Regions from separate parts of the Planococcus sp. BI3 genome, predicted to be linked through region 3. Evidence: riboswitches for the same ligand, from Rfam matches in the RefSeq annotation. Region 3 holds a riboswitch; each other region holds the start of a gene.
What was found. Region 3 has a riboswitch for S-adenosylmethionine ahead of mtnK (S-methyl-5-thioribose kinase). Riboswitches for the same ligand answer to the same signal wherever they lie in the genome.

Region 1 (5,654 bases), 380 kb from region 3:
CTGTGCCAATGCCAAATCCTTTTCGGAAGCATCGGCTTTCAGGACCACTTGTGGCTTATGGATGATGCGTTTATAAGTGATCACGCCTTTTTCCACTTCCACAATGCCTTCCGATTCCATAGTCAGGGATTGCTTTTCCAATTTGCTGCGTTCCATCATAGCCGCGAGCGTAATGATATAACAGGTAGCCGCAGCGCCAAGCAGCATTTCATCGGGATTCGTGCCGATCCCCGGTCCATCCATTTCTGGCGGAATTGAAATTTTAGTTGTTAAACCGCCGACTTCCATGTCCCCCACATCATTGCGGAGGCCGGGCCAATCCGCCTTTAAATGAAAACTATGCAATGCCATATCCATTCTCTCCTTTGTATACTCATTTTTTGTAGTTCCATCCATTTTGGTTAATGATGGATAAGGAAGATGCCTATATAACAGAGGAAGCATGGTATGTAGACAATACTCTTCTGTTCAATAATATTTACTTCTTTCATTATTTCAGTCACAGTAGAATTAACGCAAGCAATAGGAGGAACATCCAATGAATGTCATTATACGACAAGCGCGTCCGGAAGACGCAGAAAAAATAGCACCGCTCATCATCAATGCCATCGGCAACATCGCCAACCATATGACGGCGCAAAAAGAGCCGGCAGCGGTACTGGAAAAAGTGGCAGATATGATCCGCGGTGAGCATACGCGCCATAGCCACCGATATACTTACACAGCTCTAGTAAATGGAGAGATTGCCGGCGCGTTGGTGCTGTATCACGGCAATCAAGCCGAAGCCCTGGATCGCTTCTTGATCGAACAGCTCCAAAAGCAAGGCCACGAGCGGACAATCGAACCCGAAGCCCATCTGGATGAATGGTATATCGATACCGTCTCAGTCGATCCCGCCTGCCAGGGGCAAGGAATCGGCTCCAAGTTATTCGAATTTGCAGAAGAACGGGTTCTTTCTCAAGGAGGCGGCAAGCTCTCGCTGAACGTTGATATCGATAAAGAGGGAGCGATTCGCTTATACAAACGCCTCGGCTATTCCATTTCCGAACCCTGGACCATCATCGGTGAACCTTTCCACCACATGGTCAAGCTAGTTTCCTGAAAGCACTATTTGATGGTGAAGCCTTTTTAATATAGACAAAAGCCGCTCCAGATTTTCTCGGGAGCGGCTTTCTGTCTAGGAACTGTTATTCGGCCATCCATTCCGGCTTGCCGAATCCTTCAAATTCCGCATCAATTACAGCTTCAAATTCAGCAGATTCCACAATTTCCACTAAGTCAGCAGCCAATTCACTGTCTTCATTTTCAGCATTGACCGCCACAACATTGCGGTATTGCTCGGGCATGTTCTCAAGTGCCAACGCGTCAAGCAGATCCATCTCCGCAGCGATTGCAAAGTTTCCAGGTACTGCCGCTAAATCAGAGCCGTCCACTGCACGCGGCAACTGGCCCGCTTCAATTGGCTGGAACTCCAGGTTTTTCGTATTCGTTACGACATCTCTTTCCGAAGCCTGCAGAACTTCCGCTTCCGGATCCATTTCAACCAAGCCTTCATCCTGAAGCATCAAAAGGGCACGTGCACCATTTACCGGATCGTTCGGAATCGCGATGGTCGCTCCATCTTCCACTGCTTCCAATGAATCGTATTGGTTTGAATAGATGCCCATAGGCGCTGTCGGCACAGTGATCAATGCAGAAAGGTCCATGCTGTTCTCTTTTTCGAAGTTTTCCAGGTAAATCGTGTGCTGAAACAGGTTGGCATCGATATCTCCGCCATCAAGCGCTACGTTCGGCTGAATGTAATCGCTGAATTCCACCAGTTCCACTGTATAGCCTTTTTCCTCCAGGCCAGGTACGATTGCCTTGCTCAGCATGTCGCTGTATGGTCCTGCGGTTGCCCCTAATTTAATCTCTTTCGAAGCTTCTTCTGTCGTTCCTGCAGAGTCGCTTTCTTCTCCGCCGCCGCATGCTGCCAAAACCAATGCACTCGCTGCCAATACTAATCCTAATTTTTTCATGTCATTCTCCCCTTATCGTTTATCGATGGCTTTCGCTGTGTAATCTCCTGCCTGTTGAATCAATTGGACCAGCACAATCAAAATGACGACTGTGACAACCATAATGGTATTGTCGTACCGGTAATAACCGAAGCGGATGGCTAAATCTCCAATGCCTCCGCCTCCCACAACGCCAGCCATGGCCGAATAGGCAACCAGGCTGATGATGGTCAATGTAACACCCTGGATAATGCTCGCTTTCGCTTCAGGAAGCAGAACATCTTTAATGATCATCCACGGTGTAGCGCCCACTGCAATCGCTGCTTCGATGACTCCTTTGTCGATTTCACGGAGTGAGTTTTCCACAATCCGTGCGAAAAAAGGAATCGCTGCAACCGATAAAGAAACACTTGCCGCAATCGGACCGATTGTCGTTCCTGTAATGAATTTCGTCAATGGGATGAGTGCCACCAATAGAATGATAAATGGAATGGAACGCACGATGTTGACAACAAAACCGACCACCGCATTGACCGGCCGATTTTCGAGGAACAAGCCGCGGTCTGTAATGAATAACAGGATCCCCAATGGCAGGCCAACAATCAGCGCCACACCCAATGAAATGCCGATCATCGTCAATGTCTGAAAAAAAGCAGTCTGTATTTCCGGCCACAATTCAATAATCCGTCCCCATTCAATGCCCATTCGGAATCACCTCCACAATTGCTGATCTGCTTTCCATATACTTTAATGCGTCCATAACCGCGGTAGAAGCACCTTTCAACTCCATGATGAAAATGCCAAGAGGCTGTTCCTGAATATACTCAATCGCTCCATGCAAAAAGTTTCCTTTGACCGGATAATTCTGCAGCATATCGGAAATCACACCTTCTCCAGCCACACCGCCTTTGAACAGCACCTTCACCAGCGTACCCGTAAATTCGCTCAGGATATGCTCTGGAACATTGAACGATACAACACTGGAAATGAATTCCTTGGTCAATTCTTTTTGGGGATCGGCAAAAATATCATAGACCTGCCCTTCTTCGATGACGCGTCCCCCTTGCATGACGGCCATGCGGTCACAGATTTCCTTGACGACATTCATTTCATGCGTGATGAGGACAATGGTGATATTCAATTTACGGTTGATGTCTTTCAATAGACGCAAAATGGACAACGTCGTATTGGGATCAAGTGCAGATGTGGCTTCATCGCACAGCAGCACGGCCGGATTGTTCGCCAGTGCCCGCGCAATGCCGACGCGCTGCTTTTGGCCACCGCTCAACTGTGCCGGATAAACATCCCGCTTGTCAGATAAGCCGACCATTTCCAGCAGCTCTTCTACACGGCTTTTGATGCTTTTGGGTGGTGTTCCTGCTGCGCGAAGTGCAAAAGCGATATTGTCGTAAACTGTCTTTTGGCTGATCAGATAAAAATGCTGGAAAATCATGCCGATCTTCAAACGGGCTTTTCGCAGCTGGTCTCCATTCAGTTGGGTCAGATCTTTGCCATCTACTGTAACGCTGCCAGAGGTCGGCCGTTCCAGCAGGTTAATGCATCGGATCAAGGAACTTTTTCCGGCACCGGAATAGCCGACAATGCCAAAAATTTCGCCTTTGCCAATTTCCAGTGAAACATTGTCCACTCCGGTGACTGTGCCATGCTTAGTTGTGTAAGTCTTCGTCAATTTCTCAATCTGGATCATAGCGTCCTCCCGGCAATAAAAAGATGCCTCTTTCATCAAGAAAGAGGCATCGAAAATTTTAAGTTCTCGACTTATCTTCCGGAACGTTTTCACATTCCGCAGGACTTGGCACCTTCCCAGTCGGGGGTTGCCGGACGTCATAGGGCCTACCCCTCGGTCTCTCTTGATAAGTTTACGTTATTTGATTGAATTTTATGTTACAGACATTCGTGCAGAGTGTCAATCTACTTTTTGAACTTTTCATACAATTTCTCACGGCGGTCTTCAAAAACCGGAATCCGCTTCCGGACTTCCTCCACTTCAGCCAAATCGATATCGACGTAAGCGACGCCTTCGTCTTTCTTCATGTCGAGGCGAACTTCTCCCCACGGTGCAATTGCCATCGTGCTGCCGCCGAATTCATTGTTCGGATCGCTGCCGATGCGGTTCACTGCCACAATAAAGCATTGGTTCTCGATCGCGCGCGCCTGCAACAGGATGCGCCAATGGTCAATTCGTGCTTCCGGCCATTCGGCTGATACAAAAATAAGTTTTGCCCCGTTTAGCGCCTGCGCGCGGATCCATTCAGGGAAACGGATATCATAGCAGATGACTCCGCCGTAAACGGTATTTTCCAACTCGAATGTGCCCAGTGATTCGCCTTCTTCAAGGTGGATATGCTCGTCCATCAAACCGAAGCGGTGCGCTTTATCATATTCTGAAACAAGCTTGCCGCTTTTATCGACGACATACATCGTGTTATAGAAACCACCCTTTTTTTTCGTTGAAACAGATCCGCCGACAATATTGACCTTGTGTTCTTTTGCAAAACTCTTCAGCAACTCCACGGTCCGGTTCGAGCTGTCTGCAAGTGTGCCCAGCTCCGTCAATGCGTATCCCGTATTCCACATTTCGGGCAGGACGATCGTTTCCGCTCCACCATCGGCTGCTTCTCTTAAATAGTCCATGACTCGCTGATAATTCAGTTCCGGCTCTCCAAAAGCGATATCCATCTGAACGCATGCAATTTTCATATGTTTCTCCTCCACTAGACAAGTTACCTTCAACTCTATAAGATTTGGGGTAGATGTGCAATTATTTCGAAAACAAGGAGAATTATATGGAATTTTCAAATCGCCTGCAAAACCTGCCTACCCAATTTTTTGCTTCATTGGTCGCTAAAACAAGTAAAGCCATCGCCGAAGGACGCGACGTCATCAACCTTGGCCAGGGCAATCCTGACCAGCCGACGCCCGACCATATCATCAAGGCACTGCAAACCGCAGCGGCTGATCCAAAAACACATAAGTATTCGCCGTTCCGCGGCATTGCTGAGCTGCGCCACGCTGCAGTGGATTTCTACAAACGCGAATACGGCGTGGACATCGACCCCGATCTTGAAGTCGCCATCCTGGCTGGAACAAAAATCGGGCTTGTTGAATTGCCATTGGCGCTGCTGAATCCCGGGGACCTGCTGCTTTTGCCGGACCCTGGCTATCCCGATTACCTGTCCGGGGCCCCACTCGCCGACATCGACTATGAGCTGATGCGGCTAGATCCTGAAAACGGCTATTTGCCGGATTATAGCAAGTTGCCCGAATCCGTCCGCTCAGGTGCCAAGCTGATGTATTTAAACTACCCGAACAACCCGACAGGCGCAGTGGCGAATGGAGACTTCTTTGATGAGACCGTCGCTTTTGCAAAAGACAACGGCATTGCCGTCGTCCATGATTTCGCTTATGGAGCTGTCGGCTTCGAAGGGAAAAAACCGGTGAGCTTCCTGCAATCCGAAGGCGCCAAAGAAGTCGGCATCGAGATGTATACTTTATCGAAAACCTATAATATGGCCGGCTGGCGCATTGGATTTGCGGTCGGACACTCAAAAATGATCGAAGCCCTGAACCTGATCCAGGATCATCTATTTGCCGGATTGTTCCCAGCTGTCCAAATGGCTGCCGCCGAAGCTTTAA
Region 2 (5,654 bases), 730 kb from region 3:
GCTTCACGCACTGCCTTGATGTGCGCAGGGGTTGTTCCGCAACATCCGCCCACTACATTCAACCAGCCTTTATCCGCAAAGCCCCGCAGTTTTTTCGCTAACGATTCTGGTGTTTCGTGGTAATGCCCATCTTCGTCCGGCAAGCCGGCGTTCGGGTAACAGCTGACATAGCCGTCCGACAGCTCAGACAGCGAACGGATATGGTCCGTCATGAATTCCGGTCCCGTTGCACAGTTCAAACCGACCGACAGGGGTTTAACATGTTCAATCGAGATGTAGAATGCTTCGATGCTTTGGCCGGCAAGTGTTGTGCCCATCGGTTCGATGGTTCCGGACACCATGATCGGCAATTCGATCCCGGTTTCTTCAAAAGCTTTTTTGATGCCGATCGTTGCAGCTTTGACATTCAGCATATCCTGGCTTGTCTCCAGCAGGATTAAATCTGCGCCGCCTTCAATCAATGCCTCGGCCTGTACATAAAAGTTTTCCAGCATTTCATCAAATGTTGCGCCCCCGGTTACCGACAGGGTTTTTGTCGTCGGCCCGATAGCCCCTGCCACAAAACGCGGCCATTCCGGTGTTGAAAAAGCGGCTGCCGCCTTTTTGGCGATTTCCACTCCGCGCCGGTTGATTTCTGCTGCCTGGTCGCCAATGCCATACTCATCCAAGACGATCGGCGTGCCGCCAAAGGTATTGGTGCAGAGAATATCAGCTCCGGCTTCCAGATAGGCGGTATGGATGTCTTCAATGACATCCGGACGGACAATATTCAAGTATTCATTGCAACCGTCAAACTCTTCGCCCCCGAAGTCTTCTGGGGAAAGGTCGACGTTTTGGATCATGGTTCCCATGGCTCCGTCGATGATCAATATTCTTTTTTCAAGCTGCTGTTCAATAAGATGTTTGGGCATGGCTGGCATCTCTCTCTTTCTGTTGATCTAGTTGTCTGATGTAATGAATCAATTCCACGGTCATATCGTAACGGACAAATGGCGTGATCAAGTAGATGCCATGGAACAGCTCCGCCGCCGTATCAATCAATTCTTTCGCAATCTGGATGCCTTCTGCGGTTGCGCGCTCTTTGTCTTCACCGCATGCGCGCATGCGTTCCAGTGCATCTTCCGACAGCTTGATGCCCGGCACTTCATTGTGCAGGAACTCTGCACTGCGGATGCTGGTCAACGGCATTACGCCAATAAAGATCGGCGTTTCCAGGTGTTTGGTCGCTTCGTGGATTTCTACGATTTTCTCTTTTGTGTAAACCGGCTGCGAAATGAAATAATCCGCACCGCTTTCAATTTTCTTATCAAGTCTTGCCACTGCCCGGTCCAGTACACGGACATTCGGGTTGAATGCCGCCGCTACCGAGAAGTTGGCTTTTTTCCGCAAAGGCTTGCCGGAAAATGAAATGCCTTCATTGAGCTTTTTGATCAGCTGGATCAATTCCATGCTCGACACGTCATAGACGCTGGTCGCTCCCGGGAAATCACCGACTTTGGTCGGATCGCCCGTCACGGCGAGTATATCATGGATTCCGAGCGCATCGAGCCCCATCAAATGCGATTGCAGGCCAATCAGGTTGCGGTCGCGGCAGGTGATGTGGGCAAGCGCCCGAATGTCTTGCTTATGTTTGAGGATCGATCCCATCGCCATATTGCTGATGCGCGGCGATGCCAGCGAATTGTCCGCCATCGTGATGGCGTCCACCCCGGCATCATTCAAAGCGGCCGAGCCCTCCAGGAATTTGGTGGTATCCAGGTGGCGCGGCGTATCCAACTCCACGATGATGGTCCGTTCCGTTTTAGCTTTTTCATGGAGCGGCTTAACTTCCAGCACTTCCGCTTCACGGATGACAATCGGTTTTCTTTTGGTGACTTCCTTATGGACGATCGGCGGCAAATTGCCGAGATGCTTTTTCACCGCTTCAATATGCTTCGGCGTTGTGCCGCAGCAGCCACCGATCAAACGGACGCCTTCTTCTCTCAATAGCAAAGCAGCGCGTCCGAAATAATCCGCTTCCGATTCATAAACAATCCGGCCATCTTCCACATCCAGCAGGCTGGCGTTCGGATAAGCTGACAGAAATGCTTTTTCAGGCAAGGTGACTTCTTCAAAAGCCTGGATGGTATGGTGCGGGCCAAGACGGCAGTTGACGCCGACAATATCGGCTCCAAGCGCCTCCAGTTGATGCAGGGCATCGTTCAACGACATACCGTTTTGCAGGATGCCCGGCTCATGCATGGACACTTGGGCGATCAATGGCGTGTCAGTCATCCCTTTCAGGTGCTTGACTGTCGCCGCCAACTCTTCGAAATCGTAATAGGTTTCCAAAAGCAGGCCGTCCGGATCACCCGACAGCAGATGGTTTGCCTGCTGGTCGACCATCGCAATGATTTCCTGCAATGTGGCGTCGCTTTTACGGATTCCCCGGATTCCGCCGATGGTTCCGAACACAAATTGCCCGCCTGGTGCCGCCGCCCGTTTAGCGATTCCAATAGCCGCTCTGTTGATATCCGCGACCTGTTCTTCCAATCCGTAACGGGCCAGTTTTGCCGCATTTGCTCCATATGTGTTGGTCTGGATGATATCGGCTCCCGCTTTGATGTAATCCTGGTGGATCTTCTCGATCACTTCCGGACGCTGCAGATTCAACTCCTCGTTGCAATACTCAATGCCGTACGAATACAGCAAGGTTCCCATGGCACCGTCCGCCGTCAAAATCCGATTTTTTAATTCGTCTAATAAACCCATCTGCTCAACCTCCCATATATACAAAAAAAGCCTTCATGAAAAAGAAGGCTTTACGATATCAAACTCGTTCCTTTTCATCTGTCAGACAATTGCTTGCCTGCTGGATTTAGCACCTGACCTTTCGGCTGGTTGCTGAAGCTTCATCGGGCCAGTCCCTCAACTTCTCTTGATAAGAATTCACTATTCAGTTTTAAGTATTCTAGATATGGTACCTGTATCTAGGGAACAGGTCAACCCAATCTGTCGAAAAACAATGAAATTTCTGTGATTTTTTTCACAATGTATCATTCAGACCTAAAAACAGCTGTCGAATAACAGCTCAGCGACTTCCGGCAATGCTCCTGCGAAGAAAGTTAATTGCGGGGATTTAGTGTTGCCTCATCAGGATTGAGCGATTCCACTTGGCTCCACTTTAGCTTCAACTTCCAGAACTGCTACATATTTCGCAATGGTTTCATAATGAGTCTTTTTTGAAAAGCGCTGATAGTCGGCAATGATGTAGAATTCTTTTTTTGCACGTGTCACTGCAACATTGAGCAGATTGGGTTTTGCGCAGGACCATTGAGCAGCTCCGTCACTGTCTGCATCTGTCCCCGCTACAAAATAAACGATTTCTGCTTCTTTTCCTTGGAAAGTATGGACCGTTCCGATGGATTTATTGGTCCAGTCGGTGATTTTTTTGGGATCAATCGCCAATGATTGCAATTTTTTGCGGACAGCCGCTTGCAAGCCTGCTTTAACCGCAGTGAACGGTGTAATAACAAAGACATCAGGCTCTTTGCTTTCTGCTGACCAGTGTTTGGCAATCAATTCGGCAATCAAGTCTCCCTGCTCTCTGACGTATTGGCGATTCACAGCCTTACCTGCACAGTTATACCAGGCAACTTTTCCGGTTCTTTCATCAGCCAAGACCATTTTCCCTTCATAAGCGATTTCATTGGCGATCGAGAACATCGGATCCAGGCAACGGCGATGCACCCATAGCGGTGTTCCGATCCATTCTCCGCCCATCTTCCAGGTACCTCTCGGATTTGCTCGATCTGCTAAACTTTGAACAGAAGCACTAATACCGATAAAATCTTCCTCCAACTGATAATGTTTGCGAATATCCGTTAAAATCGTCTGATCTATTGTCACCACCGGCTCAATTTGAATCGGATCTCCGACCACTATGGCTTTTCGTGATCTCCACAAAGCACCCGCTGCCTGTTGGGGACTCGCCTGCCCCGCTTCATCAATGAATAGGTATTGAATAAAATCTTTGTCTATTCCACGATACATCGATGAAAAGCTTGCGAAAGTCGTACTCACGACCGGTGTGATCAAATGAATGACGTTCCACATATTTTTGAGGTAACGGACGTGATCTTCATCATTCAGATTCAATTTATCCCGCGACATCAATAGGCGCAATGCAACGGTTACCGTTTCTTTATTGAATGCCAGAAATAGCTTATGCAGTTCCATTGCTTTCAAGAACAATAAGCCGCGTTCGAAATTCAGCTCATCCGTCAGCCAAATTGTCTCCCGCTGGCGTTTTTCATAAGCTTCTGTATGGTTCTGCCAATATTCTGCAGTTGGCAGAACCAGTCTCTGCTTATCATAATCTGCCAGTTTCTTGAGAAAGGATTGCTGCCGTTCTTCAAGCTGCTGTTGTTCCCCTTGCAATTCCTTTTGCTGTTGTTGAATCGTGAATTGTCTAGAATGCAGTATTTTTAATTCATTGAGGCATTCAGCTAGCTCTTTTTTGATCTCATCTTTTTTCACGTCTTTTTTGCCGAGCACCTTTTGGAAAAGCGGAAGATTGGGAGAAACCGCCAACTCACTTTCCGTCAGCTCCCGTTTGATTTCCAATTGCTTAATGTTTTCTGCTGCAGTAAGTTCTTCATGCTTGTTTTCATCAAACTTCGCTTTGAGCTCCAACACTCTCTTTTGAGTTGTTTCAAATTGGTTGAACTGCTCAGCCACTTCTTGCAACTTCGCCTTTTTTTCTTCAATTGACGCATGCAGATCCTTGAATTCTTTTACCGCCTGTTGCCAGTCTTTCGCGCTGCTTTCAGCGGCAGTCTTCTGCAGTTGGCTGATCAGTCTGTCCGAATCGTCCTTCGATCCCATGAGCGCTTTACTGAAATCAGAAATATTTTTTCCTTTGCCAAGCGCTCCCGAGAACAGTCCCCAAGCTCCCTCATCTTTACCCAGCATTTTTTCGGCAGTCTCCGGAAAAAATGCCAATTCGGCGGCTTTTTCTGCATAGGCCTTTTCATATTCTGGAAAATCACTTTTGTTCTCTTTGGATGGAGGGCGAATTGCTTCTTTTTCCTGCGGCAGTTCTTTCGAGATATTTTCAACCGCGCCGTTATTGCTTGATGCGATCACCATGGAGAACTTCGTCAGTTCTTCATTCAAGATGGAAATGGAGAACGGGTAGGAATTGCCATCAAACTTAATACTTTTTTCAAATGTGAAAGCCTGTTTCGGATCATGGAATTTCGCCATTTTCAGAGCCCGATTAACCACAACATTTGCGAAAATTTCTTTCAGCAAGGTGGTCTTTCCAGTGCCCGGCGGTCCGTTGACCGAATCGATTGCCTGCCCATTATTCATGATTTGATTGACAGCCACTTGCTGCATCAATGACAACCGATGTTCCACCGGTGACATCCATCTACCCACCGGCAAGAATTTCGGTTGCAGTGTATGTTCAATGTATTCGCGGTTTTCATCTATGTCCATTTTTTTATCGGTGCCTTCAATAAACTGGTGGAGTGTGTCATTGCTGCCTTTTTCAAGAATCTGCTGCAAATCCTTCAAGTAAAAACTGTTAAAGTTCATTTTACTTTTTAAGCTTTTGATTTTTTGAACTTCTGTTTCTATGTAAAAATAATTCGTACTTTCCATTTCAC
Region 3 (5,654 bases):
GCCCTGTTCCAAAGAAACAACGCCTTCCGCATCGATTCCTGCATCAAACGCCACTACCGGAATTCCTGCTTCAAGTGCTTTTTCAACGCCTTGGCTCAACGCTTCTTTTGTTCCATGGTCGATCAAGATGCCATCGACTCCTTGATTGATGGCTGCATCCAGGTTGGAGGCCATTTTCGCCAAATCTCCTTCAGAAGTGAAAACGGTCGCTTTGCCGCCGAATTTCTCAACCTGTGCTTCTACGCCCGCAATGTATTGAGCGGAAAATGTGCCTAAGTTAATTTGCATGACCAACGCGATTTCCTTGCCAGCAAGCGGATGATCTGATGCTTCGGCTTCGGTATCTGAAGAAGTTTCTTCTTCGGTGACGTCCCCTTGCGGTTGGCAGGCAGCCAATAAAATACTGATAAATAAGAGTGCGGCAAGCAGCCAAATGGATTGTTTTTTCATAGTCTTTCTCCTTTCCCTGCAGATGCTCTTAGCAAATCAGGGATGTTTTTTTGATAACCTTCAGTAATGATGCCTTTTTCAGTGATAATTGCTGTAATGAGATGTGCCGGTGTTACATCAAATGCCGGATTAAATACTTTTGTGCCGATTGGTGCCACCGGTTGGCCGTTCATATGGGTGATTTCTTCCGAGTGGCGCTCTTCGATTGGAATCGCAGTGCCGTCTTCAATCGACAAATCGAAAGTCGAGGCCGGCGCCGCCACATAAAACGGAATATTGAATGCGCTCGCCAATAAAGCCAAATTATAAGTTCCGATTTTATTGGCCGTGTCGCCATTTGCCGCAATGCGGTCCGCGCCGACAATGATGGCTTCAATTTCTTTAGCTCTAATAGTATGTGCCGCCATGCTGTCGGTAATCAGCGTGACGTCGACTCCCGACTGCTGCAGCTCCCATACCGTCAAGCGTGCGCCTTGATAAAGCGGCCTGGTTTCACAGGCAAACACTTCAAATTCTCGGCCGCGTTCGCTCCCAAGATGGAATGGCGCTAAGGCGGTGCCGTATTTGGCCGTAGCAATCGAACCTGCGTTGCAGATGGTCATGACACGCGTTTGCCCCTGCAGCAAGACCAGCGCATGTTCACCGATGCTGCGGCAGGACGCTTCATCTTCCCTGTGGATCTTCACAGCTTCCGCCAGCAGCAACAGTTTGGCTTGGGGCACGTTCTCCGCTTCGCTTAATTTATCTTTCAGACGGCGGAGCGCCCAGCCAAGGTTGACTGCAGTCGGCCTTGAAGAATTCAAGTACGCCGCATCTTTTTCGACATATTGCTGGAAGGCTTCCAGTGAATCCGTGTCATGCCGCTTGGCTCCGACGGCCAGTCCGTATGCCGCGGTAATGCCGATCGCGGGAGCTCCGCGAACCTTCAATGAAAGGATGGCATCATAAACGTCTTCCACGGTTTCAAGTGTCAAATATTCAATGGCATGCGGCAGTTTTTGCTGATCCAGGATGGCCAGCAGCTGGCCATCCCATTTGATGGATAAAGGAATGCTCATGTGCGCGCCTCCTCCAGAATTTGCAGTACATCCCCGATTGATGTGGTTTCTTGACGCTGCAGAATCAAAGCCCGGCCAGTATCCAAAGCCTGTTTCTTAAAAGTGATTCTTTTTTCCGTGTCTTCGATGCTGTCCAGATCTTTGACATGCGCCAAGCCGATCGTCCGGCGGATCAATTCACAGCCTGCAAATCCAGCCGCATCTGCCAGTACTTTGCCAAGCACGTATTCCAGGTAGCCTTCAGTTTCCTTGAACGATTCGACGCTGTGGTTTTTCCACAACCCGGAAAATGCAGCAGCAAAAACTTCCCATGTTTTTCCGATATCCTCCACGATTACCTGGCGATCTTCGCCTTCGCGTGTGATGGACTGGAAAATCAAGTTGGCCAGGAACAAGCCAACATCAAACCCGATCGGACCGTAGAAACCAAATTCCGGATCAATCACTTTGGTTTCGGTCTGGCTCGCAAAAATACTGCCTGTATGAAGATCGCCATGCAGCAGCGCTTCCGCTTCGGTCAAAAAGCTCTTCTTCAACTTCGCCACTTCCAGCTGCAGCTTCCCATCGCTCCAAATCGCCTCTGCCGCTGCTTGGAGCTGCGGTTCGTAATCATTGGTGTCGAGGTCAAAGAACGGATCCGTAAAAATGAGGTCTTCTGTAATTTTGCACAACTCAGGATTGGAAAACTCTGCAGCCAAGCGCTTTTTTTCAAAAGGATGCAAGCCGTAATCCGATGTATGAAATAAAGTCAGTGCCAAGTATTCGCCAATATCCTGGGGCAGTCTCGGGAAATTCCGTCCGTTGACCAAACCCTCCCGCGCAATCTCCAAGTGGGATAAATCCTCCATCACAGTAATGGCCAGTTCCTCATCTGTTGCGTAAACAACCGGTACCAAGGATGGAACAAATTCTCCATGCTTTTTGAGGACATTTGCTTCAATTGTTGCCCGCTTTAACGTCAACGGCCAGCTTTCGCCGATGACCTTGGCATAAGGCAGTGCCTGCTTGATGATCAACCGCTTCCCTGTATTCGGGTCTTCAATTTGGAAAACATAATTCAAATTGCCATCGCCGATTTCCCGGCAAGCTAATTGGGCAGCAGGATCAAATGTATGGCCAGCTTTCGCCAAAGCAACGGCTGTCTCTTCGGTTAATGCCTTATAAGTGGTCGGAACAGTAAGAGTCATCATCTATCTTCCTTTCTTCTGCAATATAAAAAGCCTCTTTCATAAAAAGAAAGAGGCCAGAATAAGAGATCCCATGCCTCTTATCTTTCAGAAAATAAATTTCTGATGGAATTAGCACCGTGCCTTGCAGGATTTTCATCCTGGCGCCTGGGCGCCCCGTCTCACAACGGTATTACGGTCGGTTGCTGGGCGTCATCGGGCCAAAATCCCTCTGCCAGCTCTTGATAAGAGTACTGCGTGTTATTCAATTTAAGTTATGCAGAGAATCCTATCACGATTCAGAATTGACTGTCAATCCATTTTCCCAATAAAAACAATTTTGCAATAACAGTGTTGACAGATTTCTGCACACATGAAATAATCAGAATTACTTTACTCTATTAAATCGAATTATTATTTTGGATTGAACCTATAAAACTGTTTCACCCAATTTCATATCTTTCTTATTCAGAGCAGGTGGAGGGACAAGCCCTATGATACCCGGCAACCGGTCCAATGATGGACACGGTGCTAATTCTTGCAGCCAGAACCGATGGCTGAGAAATAAGAAGTTGTTAACGCCCTTAACCTCTTCTTATTTGAAGAGGTTTTTTATTTTTTAAAAATTGCATGGGAGTGTGGAATAGATGAGCTTATTGACTGCTACTTATCAAGTGTATGGAAAGCCCGGTTCCTTCGGGGAAAAGGCGGAAGGCATCGCTTTGGGCTTGACGATCGGCTCTTGGACAGATTTGCCGCTGCTTGATCAGGCACAATTGAAACACCATAAGGGGCATGTTGTCTCCATCGTAGAATTCGCGGAAGACAGCCATCCATTGAAGCCGGAGCTGATAAAAGCAGAACTCGAAATTGCCTACCCGAGCATCAATTTCTCAGCCGACTTGCCTGCCATCCTGACTACGGTTTTCGGCAAACTATCTCTGGATGGCGAAGTGAAGCTATTGGATTTGGATTTCAGCCATGACCTGCTCAGCCACTTTCCCGGTCCGCGCTTCGGCATAGAAGAAATCCGCAATACACTCGGCGTAGCTGGAAGGCCGCTTCTGATGAGCATATTCAAAGGCGTCATCGGCCGCGACATGGATTTTTTATCCGCTCAATTGCGCGAACAGGCATTAGGCGGCGTAGACCTCGTTAAAGACGACGAAATTTTATTTGAAAATCCGCTGACTCCATTCGAAAGCCGCATCATCACAGGGAAACGGGTGCTGGAGAATGTCTATGAGGAAACGGGCCATCGCACATATTATGCAGTGAACCTGTCGGGCAGAACTTCCGACCTGAGAGGTAAGGCACGAAAAGCACGCGAGCTTGGAGCGGATGCCTTATTGTTCAACGTCCACGCATACGGGCTCGATGTGCTGCAGGAATTGGCGGAAGATGATGAAATCGGTTTGCCGCTGATGGCGCATCCGGCATTCAGTGGCGCTTTCACTTCATCCCCGTTTTACGGGCTTGCTGCGCCGCTCGCACTCGGAAAGCTGGTCCGCTATGCCGGTGCAGATTTCTCCCTGTTCCCTTCTCCTTACGGCAGTGTTGCATTGGAAAAAACAGCTGCTCTTGCACTCGGCAAGGAACTGATTAGGGACAGCCCATTGAAACGAAGCTTCCCAGTGCCTTCTGCCGGCATCCATCCGGGGCTTGTGCCTTTACTGCTGGCAGATTACGAGATAGATAGTGTCATTAATGCCGGCGGTGGAATTCACGGACATCCGGCTGGTGCAGCTGGGGGCGGCCGTGCCTTCAGACAGGCAATAGATGCGGTGCTGCAAGGAGAAACCCTGCAGGATGCCGGCAAACAGCATAAAGAATTACAAACTGCACTTGAGTTATGGGGGTGAAGAGATTGAACAAACCGATTATTTTTTGCGATTTTGACGGTACGATTACCGCCAACGATAATATCATCGCCATCATGAAGAAATTTGATCCGCCGGGCTGGGAACCAGTCAAAGACCAAATCCTCGACCAATCCATCTCGATACGTGAGGGTGTAGCGAACATGTTTTCCCTGCTCCCTGTTTCGGCAAAAGACGAAATCATTTCATATGTTTTGGAACAGGCGGAAATACGGGAAGGTTTCAGTGACTTTGTCGCTTATACGAGAAAACAGGAACTGCCTTTATACATTGTCAGCGGTGGAATCGACTTTTTCGTCTATCCGCTCCTTGAACCTTTCGGACCTCTTGACGGCATCTATTGCAACGGTGCCGACTTTTCAGGAGACCTCATCAAACTGGAATTCCCGCATGGCTGCGATGAAAAATGCAGCAGCCAGGGCTGTGGATGCTGTAAGCCATCCGTCATCCGGGAAATTTTGGATACCGGCACGAAAAGCATCGTCATCGGGGATTCCATCAGTGATTGGGAAGCAGCCAAAAAAGCCGATTTCGTCATCGCCAGGGATTTATTGGCGGAGAAATGCCAAGAGGCTGGCATCGCTTACGAACCATTTGAAACTTTCAACGAAGTCATTGCGATTGTCGATGACTATATAGGAGTGAAGTCATGACTGCATTGCGGGAAAAATGGCTGGAACTGGCGGATGTCAAAGATGAACTGGCGTCTCGCGACTGGTTTATGGGAACCAGCGGAAATCTCGCCATCAAGGTCGCGGACCAACCGCTCGAATTCTTGGTCACCGCCAGCGGCAAAGACAAAAAGAAACGGACCGATGAAGACTTTTTGCTTGTCGATGCCAACGGCCAGCCGGCTGCAGAAACACATTTGAAACCATCTGCTGAAACCTTATTGCATTGCGCAATCTATGGAAAGACGGCGGCCGGCTGCAGCCTCCACGTCCATACGGTCGCCAATAATGTCATTTCCGAGTTATACGGCGATGCCGGAAAAATCGATTTCCAAGGACAGGAATTGATCAAAGCATTCGGTTTGTGGGAAGAAGATGCGGTACTGACCATTCCCATCATCCCCAATCACGCCGATATCCCAACGCTCG
Region 4 (5,654 bases), 1.5 Mb from region 3:
TTTGGAAAATGGGACGATTGAAACGAAAAAACCTTATCCTTCGCCGAATCCGCATGTCCGTTTGACGGAAATTGTTTATTGGTCGGAGGGATTGAGGGTGAAGGGCATGCTGGCAGAACCGAAAGAGCCAGGGAGCTATAGCGGCATCCTGTATTTGAGGGGCGGCATCCAGTCGATCGGAATGGTGCGCCCGGCAAGGATCGCCCAATTTGCAGTGCAGGGGTTTGTTGTATTTGCTCCGTATTACAGAGGCAATCGGGGCGGGGAAGGCCGCGATGAATTTGCCGGTGCGGACCGTTGGGATGCAGTCCATGCGGTCGACGTACTGAAGAAATACAGCAACGGGAACGTGCACCTGCTGGCGTTTTCAAGAGGAGGCATCATGGCGTTATGGACCGCAATCCTGCGTCAGGATATCACGTCGCTCGTCACATGGGCAGGAGTTACAGATACGGTGCTGACCTATAAAGAGCGTCCAGACATGCGGCGCATGATGAAACGGCTCTATGGTGGTACACCCAATACGGCATTAGTTGAATACGAAGAACGCAACCCACTGCTGCGGATCGACGAAAGCGATGCACCGGTTCTGATTATCCATGGATTGAAGGACGAAAATGTCTTTCCTGCTCAGGCCTATCTGCTGGAAGAAGCGCTGAAACTAAATGGCCAGGAGCACGAAACCTGGTACTTCCCGGAGTATACACATTTCTTTCCGCCGGCGGCCAACCGCAATACAGTTAAAGCGGTCTGTAAATGGATGAGAGATAGAGAAGCGTAAGAAATTCCTGCAAAGGGTCTTATTACGCTCCAACCAGTCTGCTGAAGGTTGCCCATCAGCACGCAAAAAAAGCCCATTCGGATTTTACTCCGAACGGGCTTTTATTAACGTGCTTATTTTTGAAGCGGTCCGCCATGTGTCGTGATTTCAGGAGAAACGGTACCGAACTTCTGGAAGTTTTTCTGGAATGCCTGTGCCAATGCCAATGCTTTTTGATCGTAAGCTTCTTTGTCAGCCCATGCATTGCGCGGGTTCAACACTTCTGTTGGAACGCCTGGTACTTCTACAGGAATCTCAAGGCCGAAGAATGATTCTTTTTCAGTCGGGACATTGTTCAATTCGCCTTTGATGGCAGCGCGAACCATTGTCCGTGTGTAAGAAAGCTTCATGCGGCTTCCGACTCCGTATACGCCGCCAGTCCAGCCGGTATTGACAAGGAACACCTGAACGCCGTGCTCATCAATTTTTTTGCCGAGCATTTCAGCATAGACTGTTGCGTGCAATGGAAGGAACGGTGAACCGAAGCACGTTGAGAACGTTGCTTCAGGAGATGTGATGCCGCGTTCCGTACCAGCCAATTTCGATGTGTAGCCACTTAGGAAATGGTACATTGCCTGCTCTTTCGTCAACTTGCTGATTGGAGGCAGAACGCCGAAAGCATCTGCTGTCAGGAAGACGATTGTTTTCGGATGACCTGCTACAGAAGGGTCTACAATATTATCAATTGCCTGCATCGGGTACGCAGCACGTGTGTTTTCAGTCAGTGAATCATCGTCATAATTCGGGATGCGTGTATCAGGATCCACTACGACGTTTTCAAGAACAGAACCGAAACGGATTGCGTCATAGATCTGTGGTTCGTTTTCACGGGATAGATTGATGGTTTTTGCATAGCAGCCGCCTTCGATATTAAAGACGCCGTTATCAGACCAGCCGTGCTCGTCATCACCGACCAGTTTACGGTCACCATCAGCCGACAAGGTCGTTTTGCCCGTACCGGACAAGCCGAAGAACAAGGTAACATCGCCATCTTGTCCAACATTAGCTGAACAGTGCATCGGAAGGATGCCTTTTTCAGGCAACAGGTAGTTCATGATCGAGAAGATGGATTTCTTCATCTCGCCGGCATATTCAGTTCCGCCGATCAAAATGATGCGTTTTTCCATTGACACGATGATGAATGTTTCAGAAGCGGTGCCATCAACAGCAGGATCTGCCTTGAATGTAGGGGCATAGACCACAGTGAATTGAGCTTCATGCACTTTCAATTCTTCAGCCGATGGGCGGATGAACAATTGGTGGGCAAACAGGTTATGCCACGCGTATTCAGTGATTGTTTGGATTGGCACACGTGATTCGTGGTCAGCTCCGGCAAATCCTTTGAAAACGTAAAGTGCATCTTTGTCTTTTAGGTGCTTGATAACTTTAGCGTATAGTTTTTCAAAAACTTCGCTTGAAATTGGACGGTTCACATTGCCCCAGTCGACTTTGTTTTTAGAACTTTCTTCTTCCACAATGTATTTGTCTTTCGGTGAGCGGCCAGTGTATTTCCCTGTCTCCGCTGCTACAGCGCCTTCCCGTGTCAGTACCGCTTCACCGCGGGATGTTGCTGCTTCCACTAATTGTGGCACTGATAATTGAACATGTACATTTTGGCCAGTTAAAAGGTCCTTCAAATCGTTTGCAAAGTTCACTGAAGTCATATATATGTACCTTCCTTTTCTATTATTCCCATAGCGATGGGGAGGATGTATATTCGTTCATTAGTATAACACATTAGGTTGATTAGTCTATACTAATCCCTTGCAGAAATGAAAAAATTAAAAACGGGTTTTTTAGATCAGGTGGAAATCTAAGGGGTTGTGCGTAATAAAAGCTGGGCTGGAAGCCTCTATCCGCCAATCTGTTTCATCCCCATCCAATAGTTTTAACGGGTGAATTTCTTTATTTAATTCAATTGAATACTTTTATTTGCCAAAAATGTTGACAACTCCGTGCTATTTCCGTATGATGAAAAATTGAACGGATACTCTTATTCCGAGCTGGTGGAGGGGACAGGCCCTATGAAACCCGGCAACCTGCTGCGACCGCAGTGATGGTGCCAAACCTGAAACAAGGCTCACAGGCCTTGGATGATAAGAGTGAAAGGTGCTTATGATGATTCTCCTTTCCTCATGGTGAATGAGTGAAGGGATTTTTTTATGGAATGCCCTTAATCCTCGTGTGAAAGGCCACAAACGGCTTAAAGTTCAATCCGGATTTTGTCTGGAACGGACTTGACATGGGAAACGAGTACCGTATCAATTTCGAGAGCAATCTCGCAGGATATAAGGAGGAACATTTTTTGAAAAACCGTCGATTATTTACATCAGAATCAGTAACAGAAGGACATCCGGATAAAATCTGTGACCAAATCTCAGATGCTATATTGGATGCAATCTTAACCGAGGATCCAAACGCGCGTGTCGCGTGCGAAACGACTGTAACTACAGGATTGGTTCTGGTAGCAGGAGAAATCACTACTTCCACTTATGTGGATATCCCGAAAGTTGTTAGACAAACGATAAAAGAAATTGGATATACACGAGCTAAATACGGCTTCGACTCAGAAACTAGTGCGGTCCTTACAGCGATCGATGAGCAATCACCAGATATCGCTGCAGGAGTCAACGTGGCACTTGAAGCACGCGAAGGCAAAATGACAGATAAAGAATTGGATGAAATCGGAGCAGGCGACCAAGGGTTGATGTTCGGATATGCCAACAACGAAACAGAAGAATTAATGCCATTGCCGATTTCACTGGCACATAAATTGGCGCGCCGCTTGGCTGAAGTACGCAAGGAAGAAATTCTTCCCTATTTGCGTCCGGATGGCAAAACGCAGGTGACAGTTGAATATGATGAAAACAATAAACCACTTCGCGTGGATACGATTGTCATCTCTACTCAGCATCACCCGGAAGTAACGCTTGAGCAGATTCAACGCAATATCAAAGAATACGTCATTAAAGAAGTTGTTCCGGCAAAATGGATCGATGAAGACACGAAATACTTCATCAACCCAACTGGGCGTTTCGTAATTGGTGGACCTCAGGGAGATGCAGGCTTGACTGGCCGCAAAATCATCGTGGATACCTACGGTGGCTATGCTCGCCATGGTGGTGGAGCATTTTCCGGTAAAGATGCAACAAAAGTTGACCGTTCAGCAGCCTATGCTGCACGCTATGTAGCGAAAAACATTGTAGCAGCTGGCCTTGCAGATAAATGTGAAGTGCAATTGGCGTATGCAATCGGTGTGGCACATCCCGTGTCCATCGCTTTCGATACATTCGGCACCGGTACAGTGGATGAAGACAAATTAGACGATTTGGTTCGCGCGAATTTTGATTTGCGTCCTGCCGGAATCATCAAAATGCTTGATCTTCGCCGCCCGATCTACAAGCAGACTGCAGCCTACGGACATTTTGGCCGTACGGATGTCGATCTTCCTTGGGAACGCACCGACAAAGCAGCAATCCTGAAAGAACAAGCTGGCGTAGAAGCGGGCATCTAAAACTGAAAAGCAAAAAAGGACGGCCAGGCAGCGATGCCCGGCCGTCCTTTTTTTTATGAAGTGGAGCTTGTCTGCAGTTTATCAACGCGTTTTCCGATGGCTTCAATCAATTCAGCCGGGAGTGGAAAATTCATGGCTGCAGGATCTGACTGGACTGCGGCGATGATAGTCGGCAATGAATCCTCGGGAATATCAAATTTCGAGAAATCTTTCGGCAAACCGACTTGCTCTTGCATATTGCGGATTTTCTCCACCACTTCTTCAAGTAAAGTTTGTGGAGATTTATTGCGGATATCCAGATTCAAGGCTTGTGCCAGTCCTTCGATTTTTGGCAGGTACAACGCCGGAATCATTTCGATGACGTGGGGCAGGAAAACCGCATTCGCAAGGCCATGCGGTATCCGGTAAAGCGCCCCGTAAGCATGTGCCAGATTGTGGACCGGAATGGCGTTCAGCGCGAAGCTGAAGGCAGTGATGCCCATGGTGCTGGCTTGCAGCATCTCCATACGGGCTTTGACATTGCTGCCATTTTGTACGGCTTCCACGATGTTTTTTTCGAACATCCGGATGGTCTGAAGCGCATAGGCATCGGTAAAGCCGGTTGCTGTAGGCGACATCAAAGCTTCGATGGCGTGGGTCAATGCGTCGAAGCCGGTAAAAGCTGTGATGAACGGCGGCAACCCAAGGGTCAAGTCCGGATCCAGAACGGCCATATTGGCACTGATGAAAGGGTGGATGATATTCGTTTTGACTCTTTTTTCTTCATTATAGATGACGGCAATCGGCGAGACTTCTGAACCGGTTCCGGCAGTAGTTGGAACGGCGATATGCGGAATCGGAATGAATTGTGCTTCTGGCCAAGTATAATACGCCAACCCGCCTGGAATCGCTTTTTTGATATCCGTCATTCCGTGATGCAATGCGAATTTAACGCCTTTAACGGTATCCAACACACTGCCGCCGCCGACAGCGAGCAAAGAGTCAGCAGCCATTTCGCGGGCATATTGGATGGCGCGGTTGACGGATTCGCTGCCCGCATCCTGCTGAATATCAGTAAAGATGCCGACTAATTGGGCGCCGGTGCCGTTTTGCGTCAAGCGGAAGATTTCAGCCACTTTATCGACGATGCCGGCGTCTTTTAAGCCTTGGTCGCTGAACAGCACAACCCGTTTGGCACCGAGTCCGTTAAAAAGGTCCGGTATCATGGCTCTGGTATTCGAGCCGCTGTGGATAGTGGTCATCAATGCGAAATTTGAATAAGTAGTAATCAATGAAAGTCCCCCCGATCTTCAATATTAGTTGTCGTTTGTGCCTTCTGAG

Region 1: another riboswitch for S-adenosylmethionine. It lies ahead of AC1MEO_RS15705 (methionine ABC transporter ATP-binding protein); the one in region 3 lies ahead of mtnK (S-methyl-5-thioribose kinase).
Region 2: another riboswitch for S-adenosylmethionine. It lies ahead of AC1MEO_RS10090 (bifunctional homocysteine S-methyltransferase/methylenetetrahydrofolate reductase); the one in region 3 lies ahead of mtnK (S-methyl-5-thioribose kinase).
Region 4: another riboswitch for S-adenosylmethionine. It lies ahead of metK (methionine adenosyltransferase); the one in region 3 lies ahead of mtnK (S-methyl-5-thioribose kinase).

What each region holds. Positions count from the first base shown of each region.
Region 1 covers NZ_CM155266.1:3,134,834-3,140,487, reverse strand. Annotated here, with positions in the region: gene AC1MEO_RS15725 (OsmC family protein) at 1-351, opposite strand, end outside; gene AC1MEO_RS15720 (N-acetyltransferase family protein) at 539-1,102, shown strand; gene AC1MEO_RS15715 (MetQ/NlpA family ABC transporter substrate-binding protein) at 1,188-2,018, opposite strand; gene AC1MEO_RS15710 (methionine ABC transporter permease) at 2,031-2,702, opposite strand; gene AC1MEO_RS15705 (methionine ABC transporter ATP-binding protein) at 2,692-3,705, opposite strand; SAM riboswitch class I at 3,774-3,878, opposite strand; gene AC1MEO_RS15700 (carbon-nitrogen family hydrolase) at 3,930-4,718, opposite strand; gene AC1MEO_RS15695 (aminotransferase class I/II-fold pyridoxal phosphate-dependent enzyme) at 4,805-5,654, shown strand, end outside.
Region 2 covers NZ_CM155266.1:2,026,477-2,032,130, forward strand. Annotated here, with positions in the region: gene metH (methionine synthase) at 1-911, opposite strand, end outside; gene AC1MEO_RS10090 (bifunctional homocysteine S-methyltransferase/methylenetetrahydrofolate reductase) at 892-2,751, opposite strand; SAM riboswitch class I at 2,823-2,927, opposite strand; gene AC1MEO_RS10095 (DEAD/DEAH box helicase) at 3,133-5,654, opposite strand, start outside.
Region 3 covers NZ_CM155266.1:2,759,621-2,765,274, reverse strand. Annotated here, with positions in the region: gene AC1MEO_RS13885 (sugar ABC transporter substrate-binding protein) at 1-450, opposite strand, end outside; gene mtnA (S-methyl-5-thioribose-1-phosphate isomerase) at 447-1,508, opposite strand; gene mtnK (S-methyl-5-thioribose kinase) at 1,505-2,695, opposite strand; SAM riboswitch class I at 2,773-2,926, opposite strand; SAM riboswitch class I at 3,136-3,245, shown strand; gene mtnW (2,3-diketo-5-methylthiopentyl-1-phosphate enolase) at 3,322-4,536, shown strand; gene AC1MEO_RS13865 (2-hydroxy-3-keto-5-methylthiopentenyl-1-phosphate phosphatase) at 4,542-5,207, shown strand; gene AC1MEO_RS13860 (methylthioribulose 1-phosphate dehydratase) at 5,204-5,654, shown strand, end outside.
Region 4 covers NZ_CM155266.1:1,288,325-1,293,978, reverse strand. Annotated here, with positions in the region: gene ytkD (RNA deprotection pyrophosphohydrolase) at 1-21, shown strand, start outside; gene AC1MEO_RS06495 (alpha/beta hydrolase family protein) at 2-781, shown strand; gene pckA (phosphoenolpyruvate carboxykinase (ATP)) at 895-2,484, opposite strand; SAM riboswitch class I at 2,811-2,923, shown strand; gene metK (methionine adenosyltransferase) at 3,126-4,334, shown strand; gene AC1MEO_RS06480 (iron-containing alcohol dehydrogenase) at 4,388-5,605, opposite strand; gene AC1MEO_RS06475 (aldehyde dehydrogenase family protein) at 5,630-5,654, opposite strand, start outside.